DNA from 3 places in the Streptosporangium becharense genome. Region 3 is predicted to be linked to each of the others. Evidence: predicted binding sites of a transcription regulator. Region 3 holds the regulator's gene; each other region holds the start of a gene.
The links. Region 3 encodes LexA, which represses DNA repair genes until DNA is damaged. Its sites were predicted from a motif close to TCGAACANNTGTTCGA; they were not measured.

Region 1: the regulator LexA is predicted to act here: its motif matches at 4,896-4,911, upstream of F4562_RS29875 (DUF3072 domain-containing protein).
Region 2: the regulator LexA is predicted to act here: its motif matches at 2,279-2,294, upstream of recA (recombinase RecA).

Annotation. Positions count from the first base shown of each region.
Region 1 is NZ_JACHMP010000001.1:6,875,939-6,882,540, reverse strand. Features, by position in the region: gene F4562_RS29905 (amino acid ABC transporter permease) at 1-713, opposite strand, end outside; gene F4562_RS29900 (ABC transporter substrate-binding protein) at 704-1,588, opposite strand; gene lysA (diaminopimelate decarboxylase) at 1,733-3,022, shown strand; gene F4562_RS29890 (hypothetical protein) at 3,013-3,168, opposite strand; gene F4562_RS29885 (MFS transporter) at 3,197-3,745, shown strand; gene F4562_RS29880 (YcnI family copper-binding membrane protein) at 3,947-4,696, shown strand; gene F4562_RS29875 (DUF3072 domain-containing protein) at 4,924-5,127, shown strand; gene F4562_RS29870 (hypothetical protein) at 5,197-5,463, opposite strand; gene F4562_RS29865 (DUF2705 family protein) at 5,575-6,516, opposite strand; gene F4562_RS29860 (ABC transporter ATP-binding protein) at 6,503-6,602, opposite strand, start outside.
Region 2 is NZ_JACHMP010000001.1:2,100,998-2,107,599, reverse strand. Features, by position in the region: gene F4562_RS09050 (Lhr family helicase) at 1-415, opposite strand, end outside; gene F4562_RS09045 (VOC family protein) at 672-1,160, shown strand; gene F4562_RS09040 (DUF3046 domain-containing protein) at 1,323-1,517, shown strand; gene F4562_RS09035 (hypothetical protein) at 1,637-1,987, opposite strand; gene recA (recombinase RecA) at 2,401-3,504, shown strand; gene recX (recombination regulator RecX) at 3,518-4,537, shown strand; gene rny (ribonuclease Y) at 4,877-6,442, shown strand.
Region 3 is NZ_JACHMP010000001.1:5,898,588-5,905,189, forward strand. Features, by position in the region: gene leuS (leucine--tRNA ligase) at 1-1,810, shown strand, start outside; gene lexA (transcriptional repressor LexA) at 2,048-2,761, opposite strand; gene nrdR (transcriptional regulator NrdR) at 4,485-4,946, shown strand; gene F4562_RS25965 (vitamin B12-dependent ribonucleotide reductase) at 5,032-6,602, shown strand, end outside.

The sequences.
Region 1 (6,602 bases), 980 kb from region 3:
GCCCCGGCGATGACCGAGACCATCGAGGTGGTCTTCAGCATGGAGATGAACTGGTTGCCGGTGGGCGGGATGATCACGCGCATGGCCTGGGGGAGCACCACCCTGCGGAGCACCTGCCGGTGCGACATGCCGAGCGACTCGGCCGCCTCGCGCTGGCCCGGGTCGACCGAACGGATGCCGGCCCGGACGATCTCCGCCATGTAGGCGCCCTCGTTGATGGCCAGGCCCAGCAGCGCGGCGGTGAACGGGGTGATCAGCTCGTTGGCCTGCCACTCCACGAGCTTGGGGCCGTCGAACGGGATGCCGATGCCGAAGCTGGGGAACACCAGCCCGATGTTGAACCAGAAGATGAGCTGGACCAGCAGCGGGGTGCCGCGGAAGAACCAGGTGTAGAGCGCGGCGGTCCCCCGCAGGACGGGACTGTCGGACAGCTGCATCACCGCGGTGACGATCCCCAGGGCCAGGCCGATGGCCATCGACAGCACGGTGAGCTGGATCGTCACCCACAGGCCGCCCATGATCCTGCCGTCGCCCAGGTACTCGACGATGACGTCCCAGTGCAGGTTCTCGTTGACGATGATCGTGTAGGCCAGCCAGACCAGGGCGAACCCGGCGAGCAGCGCGGCGGCCCACCGGCCCGGCCGGGGCGGCCGGACCGCGTCGATCGGCAGTTCCGGGGCCTCGACGGCCCCGGGGGTCTTGGTCACTTCCACGGCTTGGTGTTCACCGTGACCTCGGACACCGCGTTGGCGCTCACGCCGTACTTCTCCAGGATCGCCTTGTAGCCGCCGTCGGCCAGCAGCTCCTGCATGGCCTTGGCCACGGCGTCGCGGAGCCCGGTGTTGCGCCGGTCGATCGCGATGCCCCAGGGGCCGGCGTCGTACTGCTCGGGCAGCACGTCGTACTTGCCGGTCTCCTTGGCGTACATGGCGGCGACCGGGGAGTCGACGATGGTGGCGACGGCGCGGCCGGAGTCGATGCTCAGCAGGCCGGTGGGGGCGTCCTCGCTCTGGAGGATCTTCATCTTCTCGGTGCACTTCTCGTCCTGGCGCTGCCCGATCGCGAGGTTCGAGCTGCCCTTGGCCAGCACGACGGCGCGCCCGCACAGGTCCTCGAGGTTCTTGACGCCCTCGGGGTTGCCCTTCTTGACCATGACGGCGCCGCCGGCGTTGAAGTAGTCGACGAAGTCGACGGCGGCGCGGCGCTCCTCGGTGTCGCTCATCGAGGACATGACCACGTCCCAGCGGCCGGCCTGCAGGCCGGGGAGCAGGCCGTCGAAGGCGGCGTTGGTGACCTTGACCTTCAGGCCGAGTCGCTCGGCGATGGCGGCGGCGAGGTCGGGGTCCACGCCGGTGAGCTCCTGGGTGCCCGGCTTGTACATCTCCATCGGCGGGTAGCCCTCCGAGGTCGCCATCCGGAGCTCGCCCGTCTTGCGCACGGCTTCGGGCACCAGGTCCTTGGCGGTCTTCCCGGCCGCCGCCGCGGCTCCCGCGCTCGTGTCGTTCTCCGAGGAGGAGCGCCCGCAGCCGGCGGCGAAAGCGGAGACGACCAGCGCCGCAGCAATGACCGATTGAAGCCTCTTTGTCATGTTGTCTCCCGTTTTGCGAGGGGGTGAACTCATCGTGACGGCGGTAGGTAACGGCCCCAACACAGGTGAACGCTTGCGACTCTGAGCATCGAAAACCTCGATCCTCAGACCGGACAAAACCCTCAAAGCCCTACCTTCGTCCCCATGAGCCTGGTGATCGAGAACGGCTGGCCACGGAGCGCGGCATGGACGGGCGGGGAACGCGGGGAACTGCGTCTCGGCGGGATCGGCGTGCGGGAGCTCGCCGCGGAGTTCGGCACCCCCGTGTACGTGCTCGACGAGGAGGAGTTCCTCGCCCGTTGCGCACTGTGGCGGGAGGCGCTCCCCGACGGGGAGGTGCACTACGGCGGCAAGGCGTTCCTCTGCCCGGAGGTGGTGCGCTGGCTCGATTCGGCCGGGCTCTGCCTGGACGTGTGCACCGGCGGTGAGCTGGCGGTGGCCGTGGCCGGCGGGATGGACCCCGCGCGGGTGGTCTTCCACGGCAACAACAAGTCCGCGGCCGAACTGCGCCGTGCCGTCGCCCTGGGCGTCGGCTGCGTCGTCGTCGACTCCTTCACCGAGATCGAGCGGCTGACCACCCTGGCGGAAGAGGCCGGGATACGGCAGCGCGTGATGATCCGGGTGACCCCCGGGGTGTCGGCGCACACCCACGAGTTCATCGCCACCGGCGGCGACGACTCCAAGTTCGGGTTCTCCCTCAACGCCGGGCTGGCCGCCGAGGCGGTACGCCGGGTGCTGGCCGCCCCCGCCCTGGAACTGGCCGGCCTGCACTCCCACATCGGCTCGCAGATCACCGACCTCGGCGGCTTCGCGCTGGCCGCCCGCCGGATGTCGGCCTTCCTGCTCGACTCCGAGCGCGAGCACGGCGTGACGATCCCCAAGCTCGACCTCGGCGGCGGCCTGGGCATCGTCCACCGGCCCGGCGACCCGGTCCCGCCGAGCCCCGCCGAGGTGGTCGCGGCGCTGCGCGAGGCCGTGCCCGCCCGCGTACGCCTCGCCGTCGAGCCGGGCCGCTCGATCGCCGGGCCCACGACCGTCGCCCTCTACGAGGTGGGCACCGTCAAGGACATCCCCGGTGTCGGCCGCTACGTCAGCGTCGACGGCGGCATGAGCGACAACCCCCGTCCCGCGATGTACGGCGCCGCCTACACCGCGGTCGTCGCCTCGCGCGCCTCGCAGGCCCCGCCGCGCGAGGCCACCGTGGTGGGCAGGCACTGTGAGAGCGGCGACGTGCTCGTCCGCGACCTGCCGCTGCCCGCCGACGTACGCCCCGGCGACCTGCTGGCCGTCCCGGCCTCCGGCGCCTACCAGCGGTCGATGGCGAGCAACTACAACCACGTGACCAGACCGCCGGTGATCGCCGTCCGCGACGGCTCGGCCAGGGTGATCGTGCGCCGCGAGACCGAGGACGACCTGCTCCGGCTCTACACCTGACCCCTCCGGCGGCGCCCGTCCCACAGCGCGAGCCACCGCCCGCCCCACAGCGCGAACCGCCGCCCGTCCCACAGCGCGAACCGCCGCCCGTCCCACAGCGCGAGCCGCCGACCGCCCCGTGGTGTGAAGTGCACAGCGGCGGTCACCGCGCGGGCGTGAGAGCATGGGGCCACCATGCGTGCCCGCCTCCCGCTACGCCTCGTGCGGGCGGCCGTCTTCTCGGCCGTCTGCGTGGCGCTCGCCGTCCTCGGCCACACGGCCGCGGGAGGCTCCGGGCCGGTGCCGTGGGCGGTGGCCATCGGCGGGTCGGCGGTGGCCGCGGCGGCCGTGCTGCTCGCCGGACGCGAGCGCTCCACGGCGACGATCAGCACCGGCCTGTCAGCCCTGCAGTTGCTGCTGCACGAACTGTTCGCGCTCGGCGATCCGGCGGGCACGTCCCTGGCCCCGCACCCGCACGTCAAAGGGCTGGGCGAGAGCGTGGGCATGCTCGCCGCGCACCTCACCGCGACTCTGATCACCGGCTGGTGGCTGTCACGGGGCGAGGACGCGCTGTGGTCGCTGCTCCGTTCGGCGGGACGCCGGCTGCTGGCGGTGCTGTCGCCGCCGCGGCCCCCGTCCGCACCCGCCCCGTCCGTGCTCCGCCCGGCCTCGGCGCCGCTTCCGGCGGGCACGGTCCTGCGGCACTCCGTCAGCCGGCGCGGCCCTCCACTCCGCACCGCCTGACCTGTCCCGTTCCCGGCGTCCTGGGCCGTTTCTGACGTCCTGCCCCATTCCGGCACCCCAATCTGTCTCCGGCGTTCCGATCCGCCGGCCGAAGATCTCGGCGTCCGGCCTGTCGGCCCGATGACGTGCCGATATCCCGGCATTCTGGCCTCACGACGTCCCGACGTATCAACGTACCGACGTACCGAAGTGGAGAACCCCATGTCGTTTTCGCGTGCCTGCCGCGGTCTGGCGGTTGTCACCGCCGGTGCCGCAGCCCTCACCGTGGGTCTCGCGCTGCCCGCCCTCGCGCACGTGACCGTCAACCCCGCGAGCGCCGAGCAGGGAGGCTTCTCCAAGGTCGCCTTCCGCGTGCCGAACGAGCGGGACGACGCCTCGACCACCAAACTGGAGGTCGCCCTCCCCCTGGACCACCCGCTGGCCTTCGTCTCGGTCAAACCGGTGCCGGGCTGGAAGATCAAGGTGGTCGAGGGCAAGCTCCCCAAGCCGGTCAAGACCGAGTACGGGGAGATCACCGAGGCCGTCACGAAGATCACCTGGTCGGGAGGCAGGATCGAACCCGGCCAGTTCCAGGAGTTCGAGGTGTCACTGGGGATGCTGCCCACCGACACCGACCACCTCGTCTTCCCCGCCACCCAGACCTACAGCGGCGGCGAGGTCGTCAAGTGGGCCGACGAGCCCAGGGCCGACGGCTCGGAACCCGAGCGCCCGGCCCCGGTGCTCAGGCTCACCCCCGCCACGGCGTCGGGTGAGGGCCACGGCGCGGCCACCACCACGGCGCCCGCCACCACGGCCCCGTCGGTCTCCGCGGTTCCCGCCGCCGCGAACGCGGCGGACGCCTCGGACGGCACCGCCCGCCTGCTGGGCGGCGCCGGTCTGGCGGTGGGGCTCGTCGGGACCGCGCTCGGCGTGTTCGGCCTGCGCCGCGGCGGCCGGTCCTCCGCCTCCTGACCCGCTGGGCACCGCGAAGCGGGCGGGTGCCGCCGCGGAGCCGGAACCACGACGGTCACCCGCGACGGCGTCGCCGCCCGCCGGACCCGCTCCAAGAGCGCCACCGGCGGGCAGACCGGGAACCACCTCCGCAGGAAGCCCGGGTGGACGCCCGCCCGCTCGGGCAGCGGAGGAATACAGCGCGGATTCACCGGGTAGGGCGAACGGAAGTTCGAAAGGGGAGCATCATGGACCGAGGACCGGTGGAGAAGGATCCCGAGGAGTGGGCGACGGGGGACGAGCCGATGACCGCACCCCAGGAGTCGTACCTGCGCACACTCGCCAGGGAGGCCGGGCGTGACGTTCCGGAGGGGCTCAGCAAGGCCGAGGCGTCCAAGCTGATCGACGAGCTCCAGGGCAGGAGCGAGCGTCTCAACCAGGGAGACGGGTGAGCGCGACCGGGTGAGCCCGCGGCGCGGGCGGGACCCGTGGTGGCCGGAGACGGTCCGGGGCGGGTCCCGTCACTCGAAGTCGTCGGGGTTGAGCTCCTTGGTCCGTTCGTAGACCTCGTCGCTCACCTCGTCCGCCCCGGTGTCGTCGCCCCGGTCGTCACCGGCAACGGAACCGGGGGTGACGCCGGGAGCGGAGCTGGGAGTGGCGCCGGGCGTGACGCCTGCGGGGCGCAGTGAGTTCTTCTCCTCGGCGGGCGTCAGCGGTGTGCCGCTCGCCTCCTCGCCGCCCCCGCGCTCGACGGGCCGCTCCCCCTCGTCCCCGAGTCGCTCGCTCATGGCTCTCCCCCCGGGCCCGTGTCACGGTCGAGAGCACGCTTACCCGCCCTGACCTGCTATTACACCTGAAGAGGCGCTTGCGGGCCGCGGCGGCCCGAATGCGACGGCGGCTCAGGAGGTGATGTCCTTGCCGGTGAACCGGGCCCAGGCGACGGATCCGAAGACGACGACGTAGGCGCCGAAGACCAGCAGGCCGTCCGCCATCTCGTCGACGGCGACCGGGGCACGCAGAACCCCGTCGAAGTGGCTCCACCAGGTGGTGAGCAGGTAGGGCTGGATCGCGGCGAGCTGCGGGATGGCACCGAGGACCTGCGCCACGATGACGACGACCACGGTCGAGGCGATGGCGCCGATGGAGACCTCGGTGAACGTCGACAGGGCCAGTGCGACGGCCGCCAGAGCCGCCATCCCCGCGGTGACGTAGAGGACGACGACGCCGATGCGCAGCACGCCCTCGGCGAAGGGAACCGTGACGCCCGACAGCAGGGTGATCGGGCCCGCGGGGAAGAGCACCAGGCCGGTCAGGAGCCCGGAGAGCGCCACCGCGGTGACGGCGGCCAGGCAGAAGACGACCGCGTTGACATATTTGACGGCCAGCAGGCGGGTCCGGCCCGCGGGCACCGCGAGCAGGTAACGCAGGGTGCCCAGGCCCGCCTCTCCGGCGACGGAGTCACCCGCGACCACCGCGACGACGACCGGCAGCAGCAACTGCACGAGGATCGAGAGCGCGGCGAAGGTCAGGAACAGCCCGTTCCCGGTGACCTGCTGCAGGATCGCCGTCCCCCTGCCGGGCCCGCTCTCCTCGGGGCTGCCGAACACCCGCAGCGCGACGCCGACCAGCACCGGGATCACCACGAGGAGGCCCAGCATCGCGGCGTTCCTGGGCCGCCGGAAGGTCAGGCCCGCCTCCGAGCCGAGCAGCCGCAGCCATGCCCGGACGGCGGGCACGGTGTTCCCGACGGTGTTCCCAGCGGTGTTCCCGACGCTGTTCCCGGTGGACAGGGCTTCTCTCCCGCCGACCATCGGCGTCTGTCTTCCGCTAACCGTCGACATCGAAGCCCTCCCCGGTCAACCCGACGAACACGTCCTCGAGGCTCGGCCGCTGCACCGCCAGGCCGCGGACGGCGACGCCTCCGGTG
Region 2 (6,602 bases), 3.8 Mb from region 3:
GGGCCTTGAGCGGCGACACATATAGGACACGGCACAGCCTCGTGGGCCGGTCGTCCTTCGCGCGTGGGCGCCGCCCGGCGCCTTCCGCCCGCCCGGCCGCACCGCGATGCGCGCCGCCGTCACCCGCGCCGTCACCCCCGGTGCCACCGCCGCCCGTGCCGCCCTCACCGGTGCCGCCACCGGTATGAGCCCTCTCGACGTGATCGGCCGCGAGCCGGTCGAGCGACCACAGGAAGGCGGCCAGCGTCTTGCCCGATCCGGTCGGCGCGACCACCAGTGTGTTGTCGCCCCGGGCGATCGACGCCCACGCACCCTCCTGGGCGGCGGTGGGGGCGGCGAACGCCCCGGTGAACCATTCCCTGGTCACCGAGGTGAAATGGTCGAGCGCCCCGTCCGTGTTGGTGGTCTCCTCCATCGCTGGCCTCCTCGCCCCGACTCGACCGGCCACCGGCTGACCGCCCCATACTGCACGGTCCCACCGACAGAATCGCCCGGCCCCGCAGGCGGGGATCCGCCACACCCACCTGCGGCGGAACCGTGCCGGGTGGTCCGGGGGAAAACCCGGCCGGGGCGATACCGCCATCATGGCCTGACGTTCAAGATAGGTTGGCTCCCTCTCGTCACGGAGATAGAGCCTGACGAACACACGATGCATTGAGCGGTGAACGACGATGAGCATCGACTATCCGGCCATCGAGGCGACACGCGAGCGGATCAGGGCCCAGCACCTCAGGGAGCATCGGCCGCCCAGCAGCGCCAGAGGGCTGCACCATTTCGCGCTGATCTCCTCGGACGTCGAGGCCACGATCGCCTTCTACCAGGACCTGTTGGAGTTCCCCCTCACGGAGATCTTCGAGAACCGTGACTACCGCGGCTCGAACCACTTCTTCTTCGACATCGGCAACGGGAACCTGCTGGCCTTCTTCGACTTCCCCGGCCTGGACCTCGGCCCCTACAAGGAGATCCTCGGCGGGCTCCATCACGTCGCCATCTCCGTCGACCCGTCCACCTGGGAGCGCCTGCGCGGCAAACTGGAGGCCGCCGGCGTACCCCACCAGGTCGAGAGCGGCGCCTCCATCTACTTCGCCGATCCCGACGGCGCCCGTCTCGAACTGCTCGCCGATCCCCTCGGCGAGATGTACGGATCCCACGTCATCTGACGGTGCGACCGTGGTGAAGCGTCTCCCGTGTGCGCTCGGCCGGTCATCCGGCCCCGTGGTGTTCCCGGCCGGTCCGGCGGCCCCGGGCCGGAGGCGCTCGTCCGCGCTCACCGGACGCGGCGGACGGCCGCCGCACACCGGGGACGGACCCATACTTGGGTCATGCGCCTGTCCGAGTTCTGGAGACGGATGAAACTGCACTTCGGTGACCAGTACGCCGAGTCGTGGGCCCGTGACTACGTCATCGCCGAACTCGGGGGCCGGACGGTCGTCCAGGCCCTGGCCGACGGGATCGGGGCCAAGGAGGTCTGGCAGGCCGTGTGCAAGGTGACCGAGGTCTCCCCCAAGCTGCGCTGAGTTTTCCCGGCCGGAGCCGAGTTCCGCTGTGCGCCGTGTGCCGGGCCGCGGGACGCTCCGGCGTCGGCACGGCCCGGTCGGAGCGATCCGGCGAGGCGGGTCTTTCACGTGCGCGGTCCTCACGCAGGTCCCGCATGACCGTCTTCCGGACCGTCGCCCCCCGGGGCGCCGGGAGAGTCGGGAGGGCCGTCTCCCGCGAGGCCGTCCGCCGGGTCGAGGAGCCTGCTGATCATCTCGGCTGTGTGCGCGGGATCGGCGGCGTCCTGCTGACCGTCCGGTGACCACAGGAAGAACCAGCCGTCCATCGCGGGGGTGGCGAAGACGACCGTCTGCCGGAGGCTCCCCGGATGCCACACCCATAGGACGGGAGCGGTGGCTCCGACCTTGCGGCTGGTCAGCCCCCGGTGCCGGAGTTCGGCCGCCAGGGAGTCGAGATGGACGAGACGCTGCTGCAGGAACGCGTTCGGCACGCCGGGCACCTCGGAATCGTTTTGCCCTCAGGATCACCTCCGGGCGGGCGGGCGGCAACGGATCCGGGGGGTGCTTGAGAATGTCGTCCGCGAGACGAATCCGTTGCCCCGGCGGTACGAGGCGGCCCGCGGGCGGGATCCGGTCAGGAGTCCGACCGGCGGGCACCGGACCCCGCCCAGGGTTTTCGCAGGAGCCGTCTCCGGGTCCCGGCGAGGGTCGCCTTCGTGTTCCGGCGGGAGTCCGCGCCGGGTTCCGAGGTCCGTCGGGCCCGGTGTGCCGACCGGCGGCGATCGAACAGTCGTTCGGCTATATTGAACAGGCCACCACTCCTGGCGTGCCCTCCCGAAAATGTCGGTGGCACACCGTAGCTTTCTGGCAACCGATCCAAACCGCGACCTCCAGGGGGGCTCCCATGGCATCCAACGACCGCGAGAAGGCGCTCGAGACCGCGCTCGCTCAGATCGAGCGGCAGTTCGGCAAGGGGTCCATCATGCGCCTGGGCGACGAGACCCGGGCGCCCATCGAGGTGATCCCCACCAGCTCCATCGCGCTCGACGTGGCACTCGGCATCGGCGGGTTCCCGCGGGGCCGCATCGTGGAGATCTACGGCCCCGAGTCCTCGGGTAAGACGACGGTCGCCCTGCACGCCGTGGCCAACGCCCAGCGCGCCGGCGGCATCGCCGCCTTCATCGACGCCGAGCACGCCCTCGACCCGGAGTACGCCCAGAAGCTGGGCGTCGACACCGACGCTCTGCTCGTCTCCCAGCCCGACACCGGTGAGCAGGCGCTGGAGATCGCCGACATGCTGATCCGCTCCGGCGCGGTCGACCTGCTGGTCGTCGACTCGGTCGCGGCCCTCGTGCCCAAGGCCGAGATCGAGGGCGAGATGGGCGACAGCCACGTCGGTCTTCAGGCCCGCCTGATGTCCCAGGCGCTGCGCAAGATCGCCGGTGCGCTCAACAGCACCGGCACCACCGCCATCTTCATCAACCAGCTCCGCGAGAAGATCGGCGTCATGTTCGGCTCGCCCGAGACCACGACCGGTGGAAAGGCGCTGAAGTTCTACGCCTCGGTCCGGCTCGACATCCGCCGCATCGAGACGCTGAAGGACGGCACCGAGGCGGTCGGCAACCGCACCCGGGTCAAGGTCGTCAAGAACAAGATGGCTCCGCCCTTCCGGGTGGCCGACTTCGACATCCTCTACGGGGTCGGCATCTCGCGTGAGGGCGGCCTGATCGACATGGGTGTCGAGCATGGCTTCGTCCGCAAGTCAGGCGCCTGGTACACCTACGAGGGCGACCAGCTCGGCCAGGGCAAGGAGAACGCGCGAAACTTCCTGCGTAACCACCCCGACATGGCCAACGAGATCGAGAAGAAGATCAAGGAGAAGCTCGGCATCGGTCCGCGCCTCGACAACCCCGCGACCCCGCCGGCCGCACCCGCTTCCGCCGCCGCTCCGGCTCCCGCAGCTTCCGGCCGCGGTTCCAAGGCGGCGGCCAAGCCGGGTGACGCCTGATCTCGGCTGAGCGATGACAACGGGTCCTGATCCCGGTCCGGCCGGTGCGGCCGGATCGCGAGACTGGGGTGCCTGGCCCGATGAGCCGGAGACGGCTTCGCGATCCAGGGTGACCCCGCGGTCTGAGGCGGCCTCTCCCGGTACGAACCGATCTCAGGAGCCAGGCGCAAGCCGGTTCCAAAGACGCCGGGAGAGCAGGCCGCTCCGGAAGGGCACACCAGGCGCGGAGAATGTGTCAAGTGCGGAAAACGCGCCGCGTCTGGGAGACATACCCGGTTTGAGAAGTGCTTCGAGTTTGGGAGGCATCCCGGGCCTCGAGGGCGGCTCAGACGCGGAGGGTGCTTCGAGCCTGGGCGGTGCTCCACGCCCGGATGGCATGCCGGGCTCGACGGAAGACAGGCCACGAGAAGGAAAGGCTCGCTCGTCCCGGCGCGGGACCCGCCGATCGCGGGGCGGCTCTCCGGGGTTCCTGCCCGACGGCCCGGCCGACGAGGGGTCCGCGGCCGGCCGAGGGCCGGATGCCGACCCCCAGGCGGTGGCACGGGCGATTTGTCTGCGGCTGTTGACCATGGGTCCGCGCACCCGGGCCCAGCTGGCCGAGGCACTGCGCAAGCGTGAAGTGCCGCAGGAGGCGGCCGACGCGGTGCTGGAACGCTTCTCCGAGGTGGGGCTCATCGACGACGAGGCGTTCGCCGCCGCATGGGTGAGTTCACGTCACGCCGGGCGTGGCCTCGCCCGCAAGGCGCTGGCCTCCGAGCTTCGCCACCGCGGTGTGGACGAAGACACGGTGAAGGAGGCGGTCGAGCAGGTCGACCCCGAGCAGGAGGCTGAGACGGCCCGCCGACTGGTGGAGCGCAAGCTCCGTGCGACGCGTGGCCTGGATTCCGCGGTCAGAACCCGCCGGTTGGCCGGCATGCTCGCCCGGAAGGGATACGGCCCCGGATTGGCCTTTCGTGTGATTCGAGAGGCTCTGGAGAACGAAGAGACGGAAGACCCCTCAATCTCCGCTGACCTGGACCATCCGTTCGACTGACTCAAGGCAGCTGACGCAGGTCTTTGCTTGCTCGTTACCTCTCTGACGCTTAACCTCAACGGCAGTGAGGAGTTACTCCGCGCCGTGCGGATTGTCATAGCGGTGTATTACGGGCAAGTAGGTTTGGCGGATAAGGAGGGGAGCGGCAGACCGGTTGGCGTAGCCGGTGTGCGGTCTCGCCTGGATTGACATCTGTCCTGATGGTGCCGCCGCTTGAGCTTTCCGTGCCGTGTGTGTGACACCTCGTGTGCTTGATATTTGCGACGCGAGGAAGGTGGGCCACGCATGGACCCCGGTGTGGTCGTCATGTTGGCAGTGGCGGTTGTGGCTCTTGCCGTGATGACGATAGCCGTTTCGGTCGTGCTCCTGCGTCGTGTCGGCGCAACCGGCGGCAGGCTCAAAGGCCCTACCGTTGAGCAGGAGGCCCAGTTCCAGACCTTGCTCGACGAGGCCAAACGTGAGGCGGACGAGATCCGCGCCAAAGCTGAGGGCGACGCCGAAGAGCTTCTGCGCCGTTCGGAGGCGGCGGTCGAGGCTGCGGCCGAGACGCGTAAGGAGGCCGAGGCCGAGGGCCGGGTGCTGAAGTACGAGCTCAAGGAGCTCCGGGCCGATCTCGAACGCCGGGAGCATCGACTGGCCGAGCGCGAGCAGCGTCTCGACGAGGAGGCCAGGCGCCAGGCCGAGCGGGCCCGCAAGCTCGCCGAGACGGAGATCGAACTGGCCGATCGCCGTGAGGAGCTCGAACGGGTCGCCGAGGAGCGCAAAGCCGTCCTGGAGCGGGTCGCCGGCCTCACCGGCGACCAGGCCAAGGCGGAGCTCGTCCGGGAGATCGAGAACCAAGCCAAGCGCGAGGCCGCCTTGATCGTCCGGGAGATCGAGAGCCAGGCGCGTAAGGAGGGGGAGAAACGGGCCACCAAGATCGTCACGTTGGCGGTGCAGCGTGTCGCCACCGAGCAGACCGCCGAGTCCGTGGTCAGTGTCCTCCACCTACCGGGTGACGAGATGAAGGGCCGAATCATCGGCCGGGAGGGGCGTAACATCCGCGCCTTCGAGTCCACCACCGGGGTCAACCTGATCATCGATGACACGCCTGAAGCGGTGTTGCTGTCGTGCTTCGACCCGGTTCGCAGGGAGACCGCGCGACTGACCCTGGAGAAGCTGGTCCTTGACGGCCGCATTCATCCGCAGCGTATCGAGGAGGCTCACGAGCGCAGCAAGGCAGAGGTGCAGGAACTCTGCGTGCGCGCCGGTGAGGACGCCCTCATGGAGCTCGGCATCACCGACATGCACCCTGAGTTGATCACTCTGCTCGGCCAGCTGCGCTACCGCACGTCCTACGGCCAGAACGTGCTCGGCCACCTCATCGAGTCCGCGCACATCGCGGGAATCATGGCGGCCGAGCTCCGGCTCGACGTGCCGCTCCTCAAACGTTGCACGCTTCTGCACGACATCGGCAAGGCTCTCACCCACGAGGTCGAAGGCAGCCACGCGCTCATCGGCGCCGAGATCGCCAGGCGGTACGGCGAGCACGAGGATGTCGTCCATGCCATCGAGGCCCATCACAACGAGGTGGAGGTCAAGACCGTCGAAGCCGTCCTGACTCAGGCCGCCGACGCGATCAGCGGCGGCCGTCCGGGGGCCAGGCGTGAGTCGCTGGAGGCATACGTCAAGCGGCTGGAGCGCCTGGAGGAGATCGCCACCTCCTACGACGGGGTCGAGAAGGTGTTCGCGATGCAGGCCGGCCGGGAGATCCGGGTCATGGTGAAGCCTGACGCGGTCGACGACATCCAGGCCCAGGTGATCGCCCGTGACGTCGCCAAGCAGATCGAGGAAGAGCTGACCTATCCCGGTCAGATCCGCATCACCGTCGTCCGTGAGTCACGGGCCACCGAGTTCGCCCGCTGACCCCGGTTCGTCGTGCTCGGTACCGGGGTTCGTCGCCTCTGGCTCTGGTTTGCCGTCTTTGGGCTGGGGGTTCGTTGTTCTTGGTTCTGGGTGTGCCGTCCCTGGCCCTGATTTGCCGCCCTTGAGCCAGGGGACGTCGTTCTCGGCTCGGGGGTGTGCC
Region 3 (6,602 bases):
GCGCGTGCTGGCCATGCAGCGCAACTGGATCGGCCGCTCCGAGGGCGCCGACGTCGACTTCGTGATCGAGGGCCGCGACGAGCCGGTCACCGTCTACACCACCCGCCCCGACACCCTGTACGGCGCCACCTTCTTCGTGGTCGCCCCGGACGCGCCGCTGGCCGAGGAGATCGTCGCAGAGGAGCAGCGCGCCGCGTTCGAGGCGTACCGCGCGGAGGTGGCGAAGCTGTCCGACATCGACCGCCTGTCCACCGAGAAGAAGAAGACCGGTGTCTTCCTGGGCCGCTACGCCGTCAACCCGGTCAACGGTGAGCGGATGCCGGTCTGGGCGGCCGACTACGTGCTGTCCGACTACGGCCACGGCGCCATCATGGCCGTGCCCGCGCACGACCAGCGCGACCTCGACTTCGCCCGCGCCTTCGACCTGCCGGTGCGGGTCGTGGTGCACACCGGCCTGGCCGACCCCGGCGAGACCGGCGTGGCCACCCCCGGCGACGGCGCGCTGGTCAACTCCGGCCCCCTGGACGGCCTGAGCAAGGCCGACGCGATCCGGAAGATCATCGAGGTGCTGGGCGAGCGCGGCACCGGCAAGGCGGCGGTCAACTTCCGCCTGCGCGACTGGCTGCTGTCCCGCCAGCGCTTCTGGGGTTGCCCCATCCCGATCATCCACTGTCTCGACTGCGGAGAGGTCCCCGTCCCGGACGACCAGCTGCCCGTCACCCTGCCCGACCTGCGCGGCGAGGCCCTGTCTCCCAAGGGCGTCTCCCCGCTGGCCTCGGCCGGGGAGTGGGTCAACGTCTCCTGTCCCAAGTGCGGCGGCTCCGCGCAGCGTGACACCGACACCATGGACACCTTCGTCGACTCGTCGTGGTATTTCCTGCGTTACGTCGACCCCGACTACTCCGACGGCCCGTTCGACGTGGAGAAGCTCCGCCAGTGGGGCCCGGTCGACCAGTATGTCGGCGGCGTCGAGCACGCGGTGCTGCACCTGCTGTACTCACGGTTCTTCACCAAGGTCCTGCACGACATGGGGATGGTCGACTTCACCGAGCCCTTCACCCGCCTGCTGAACCAGGGGCAGGTGATCAACCAGGGCAAGGCGATGTCGAAGTCGCTGGGCAACGGCGTCGACCTGGGCCAGCAGATCGACGCCTACGGTGTCGACGCCGTCCGGCTGACGATGGTGTTCGCCGGCCCGCCGGAGGACGACATCGACTGGGCGGACCTGTCGCCGGCCGCCTCGCAGAAGTTCCTGGCCCGAGCGTTCCGCGTCATGGCCGAGGCCGGTGCCGCCTCCGCGCCGGGAGCCGACTTCGCCGGCGGCGACCCGGAGCTGCGCAAGATCGTCCACCGGACCGTCGACGAGGTCACCAAGCTGGTCGACTCCTACCGCTTCAATGTCGCGGTGGCCCGCATGATGGAGCTGACGAGTGCGGCCCGCCGGGCGATCGACTCCGGGCCCGGCGCCGCCGACCCGGCGGTCCGGGAGGCCGCCGAGGCGCTGGCGGTCATGCTGTCGCTGGTCGCGCCGTACACGGCGGAGGAAGGATGGGAGCGGCTGGGGCACCCCGCCTCGGTCGCCGGGGCCGGCTGGCCGGTCGCCGACCCGGCCCTGCTGGTTCAGGAGTCCCTCATCTGCGTCGTCCAGGTCGCGGGCAAGGTGCGCGACCGGCTGGAGGTCTCCCCGGAGATCTCGGACGCCGACCTGGAGGCGCTGGCGCTGGCCTCGGAGAAGGTCAAGGCGTTCCTGTCCGGCACGCCGCGCAAGGTCATCGTCCGCGCGCCGAAGCTGGTCAACATCGTTCCGTAGCGGTCTCCCGGGGCGTCCCTCCACGGGAGCCCCGGGGACGGCCCGCCGGGAGCGTGCGGGTCCACCGGGAGCCGTCCCGGACCGCGAGGGGCATGGGCGCCCGGCACGGCACGCGGAGAGCGGCGCTCGGAGAGCGACGTGCGCGAAGAGGCGTGCGGGGAACGATGTGCGGGAAGCGGTGACGCAAAAAGGAGCGGGTCCCCCGGTGGTGGGGATCCGCTCCTGAAGCGCGGCGTCTCAGAGTTTGCGCAGCACCGCCACGACCTTGCCGAGGACGGTGGCCTCGTCACCCGGGATCGGGTCGTAGTTGGGGTTGTGCGGGACCAGCCAGACATGGCCGTCCTTGCGCTTGAAGGTCTTGACCGTGGCCTCGCCGTCGATCATCGCCGCGACCACGTCGCCGTTGTCGGCCACCGGCTGCTGGCGCACGACCACCCAGTCTCCGTCGGCGATGGCCGCTTCGATCATCGAGTCACCGCTCACCTGGAGCAGGAAGAGAGTGCCCTCGCCCACGAGCTGCTTGGGCAGGGCGAACACGTCCTCGATGCTCTCCTCGGCGAGGATGGGCCCACCGGCGGCGATCCGGCCCACCAGCGGGACGTACGCGGCGGTCGGGCGGCTGACCGGCGTCTCGTCCTCGTTGTTGGAGTCGGGGTCGACCCACAGCACGGGCTCGCCGGGAAGGCGGACCTCCAGCGCGCGCGGGCGGTGCGGGTCGCGCCGCAGGTAGCCCTTGCGCTGCAACGCCGTCAGCTGGTGCGACACGCTGGAGGTGCTGGTGAGCTGGACCGCCTCACCGATCTCGCGCATGGACGGCGGGTAGCCCCGCTGCTGCACGGAGTCGCGGATCACCTCAAGGATCTTCCGCTGCCTGGGGGTGAGGCCGAGGGAGTCACGCCTGCGAACCGCCAGGTCGTCGGCGGCCGAACCGTTCTCGTTGCGTTCGCTCATACGAACTCCTCGCCTCCCGGTCTGTATCTGATGCGTCGCACGCAGCGACCGTATCGCGGTCGAAGATCATACTCAAACAGATGTTCGAATGTCCTCGAAATCGGCGACGTCGTGGTGTACAACATCGTACGGGAGTTCGATCGACATCGTGTTCGATTCACCGATCTTTCTTCGACATGTGTTCGGCCAGGTCGAGGGGATGGGGGGCCATCGTGAAGCCGACCGCGACACCACGGCGATCCAGGGCCGCGGCAGGAGTGCGTAACGGGTGGCGTCCCGGTGAGGCGCCACGACCTCAGGGGGTGCCGTCCCCGCCGGAGGTGCCGCATCTCCGGCTGGTCCCGCCGCCGAGGCCGGAGGTACGCCGGCCCGCATCTCCGGCTCGCAGGGCCCCGGGGGGTGCGCGCCGAGCCACCGGGCCCGGCGAATCCGCCGAATCCGCTGGCGCCACCAAGGCCTCCAGGGCCGCCAAGGTCGCCGGGACGGCCGGGGTTGTCAAGATCGCCGGGGTCCGGTCGCCTTCCGTGCCGAGCCGCGGGGCTTCCGGGTCCGCGCGGGGCTCCTCGGGCGGCGCCGAGGCGCGTCCGGGCCGGGGCGGACGCAACCCGCGGCCGTCACGTGGCGCGGGCCGCGGGCCGCTCCCTCCCGGGCGGCGTCCCGCGCCGGAGCGCACGCGGGGCTCTGTTCGCGGCCCCGTTCGCGGCTCCGCCCGTCCGCCGCTCCGGTTGACCCGCCGGGGGAAGGCCACCGTGGCGGCGGTGGTCGTGCTGCTCGCCTTCGGAATCCTCTGGCTCTGCGTGCGATCGACCGGCTCCATGTGGCCAATCGGCTCCGTGTGACCGACCGGCTCCTGTGCGAGCGTCCGGCTTCGTGTGGCCGGCCGGTTCCGTGCGTGACGGCTCCGCGTGGCCGGTCGGCTCTGTGTGAACGGCCCCATGTCGATCGGCGCCGTCCGGGCCGGCGGAGCGGTTCTTCCCGGGGTGCCGTCCGCGGGCGGTCGTGAAAGTCTCTAGGATCCCAGGAGTCTCCGCGATCCCAGGGGTCGCCCGTCCCGGGCTCGGGTGTGAGGGGCCCGTCGCCGTGTCGGTGCTGTGCCGTCGCGGTGCCGGTGTCCCGGGCGGTCGCCCGGTGTGTGTCCGAGGGCGTCCCGCTCCGCCGGGCGTTCCGCGAGGCGCGGACGGGGCCTGACTCCCGGAGGTGTCCCCTGGATGCCGGGTGGCCCCCGGGGCGGCCCGTCGCGGGGGGTGTCCGGAGTCTTGCCGGGCGGGCCGCACGTCCGTCTCATGAGGCCCGCGGGAACGCCTCCGCAGGCGCCGGGCGTGCCCACGGACCCGCGGAGCATTCTGGGAGAAGGGTTCCCGGAAGGGCGTCCGGAGGCCCGCCGGGAGGCGGCCGGGGGTGTCGGAGGCGGGTGGGCGAGGTGCTCATGGGGCTTCGGGCGACATCGGAGACGGCCGCGACGTGAGATGCGCGGGCGACACGCCGGGGCGCCTGTGCTGATCAGCCACTTCGCGTGGCGGGGCCCGGCCAACTTGCGTTCATGGTCGCGCACTTCTACGGTTGGACCACAACATCTAGTGGCTTAATCAAGGCACTGCACCACAAATTGTGTTTCTATTACCGCATCTCGACTATTCGGGGGGCGCGCGCGAGCGTCCCGGCGCGCATGCTGTGGGGCAGGGGAGACGAGTGAGCCGCTCGGCAGGTCAAGGAGGCGGCGCGCGTGCATTGTCCGTTCTGTCGTCATCCGGATACACGGGTCATCGACAGCCGGTCCACTGATGACGGTGGCGCCATCCGGCGTCGACGCACGTGCCCGGAGTGCGGACGCAGGTTCACCACACAGGAGACCGTCCTGCTCATGGTGAGCAAGCGCAGCGGCGTGACTGAGCCGTTCTCCCGGGAGAAGGTGATCGCGGGCGTCCGGCGGGCCTGCCAGGGCCGGCCGGTGGGTGAGGACTCCCTGGCCCAGCTGGGCCAGCGGGTCGAGGAGAGCATCCGGGCGACCGGGTGCGCGGAGATCCCCGCCCACGAGGTCGGGCTGGCGATCCTGGGCCCGCTCCGCGAACTGGACGAGGTGGCCTACCTGCGCTTCGCCTCCGTCTACCGGGGGTTCGAGACCCTGGCCGACTTCGAGGCGGAGATCAAGCAGCTCCGTGCGGAGCGCTCCGAAAAGCAGGACTGAATGCAAACCCCGGGCGCCGGGGGTGAAGCGGCGCGTTGATGTGGTCCGATTCGAGGGTTCTACGGGGCCCCGGGAGGGGGAAGTCATGACGGAGACCGTCAGTGGCGCAGTTTCACGTGGCGGCAAGCGGGTGCGCAAGGGCTTGAAGATGAAGCGCATCTTCACCACGCCGGGTGTGCATCCCTACGACCAGGTGTCATGGGAGCGCCGTGACGTCGTCATGACCAACTGGCGCGACGGTTCGATCAACTTCGAGCAGCGCGGGGTCGAGTTCCCCGAGTCGTGGTCGGTCAACGCCGCCAACATCGTGACGACGAAGTACTTCCGCGGCGCGGTCGGCACCCCACAGCGCGAGTGGAGTCTCAAGCAGCTCGTCGACCGCGTCGTGGGCGTCTACACGCGCACCGCGGTCGAGGAGGGTTACTTCGCGACCGACGAGGACGCCGAGATCTTCGACCACGAGCTCAAGCACGCCCTGGTCAACCAGGTCTTCAGCTTCAACTCGCCGGTCTGGTTCAACGTCGGCACCGCCTCGCCGCAACAGGTCAGCGCCTGCTTCATCCTGTCGGTCGACGACACGATGGAGTCCATCCTCGACTGGTACAAGGAAGAGGGTGTGATCTTCAAGGGGGGGTCGGGTTCCGGCGTCAACCTCTCCCGGATCCGCTCCTCCAAGGAACTGCTCTCCAGCGGTGGCACGGCCAGCGGCCCGGTCTCCTTCATGCGCGGGGCCGACGCCTCGGCGGGCACGATCAAGTCGGGCGGCGCCACCCGTCGCGCCGCCAAGATGGTCGTCCTGGACGTCGACCACCCCGACATCGAGGAGTTCATCGAGACCAAGGCGCGCGAGGAGGACAAGGTCCGCGCTCTCCGTGACGCCGGGTTCGACATGGACCTGGGCGGCAAGGACATCGTCTCCGTCCAGTACCAGAACGCCAACAACTCCGTGCGCGTCTCCGACGAGTTCATGCGCGCAGTGGAGCAGGGCGGAGACTTCGGTCTGCGTGCCCGCCTCACCGGTGAGATCCTCGAGAAGGTCGACGCCAAGGGCCTGTTCCGCAAGATGGCCAAGGCCGCCTGGGAGTGCGCCGACCCCGGCGTCCAGTACGACGACACGATCAACGACTGGCACACCAGCCCGGAGACCGGCCGCATCACCGCCAGCAACCCCTGCTCGGAGTACATGCACCTGGACAACTCCTCGTGCAACCTGGCGAGCATCAACCTGCTGAAGTTCCTCAGGGACGACGACTCCTTCGACGTCGAGAGCTTCGTGAAGATCACAGAGCTGATCATCACCGCGATGGACGTCTCCATCACCTTCGCCGACTTCCCGACCGAGAAGATCGACCAGACCACCCGGGCCTACCGCCAGCTCGGCATCGGCTACGCCAACCTGGGTGCGCTGCTCATGGCCACCGGCCACGCCTACGACTCCGACGGCGGCCGTGCCATCGCCGGCGCCATCACCTCGCTGATGACCGGCGCCTCCTACCGGCGCAGCGCCGAGCTCGCCGCGGTCGTCGGGCCGTACGAGGGGTACGCCCGCAACGCCGAGGCCCACAAGCGGGTCATGCGCAAGCACAGCGACGCCAACGACGTCCTGCCCACCTTCGAGGCGATGGACGAGTCCATCCACCGTGAGGCCACCAAGCA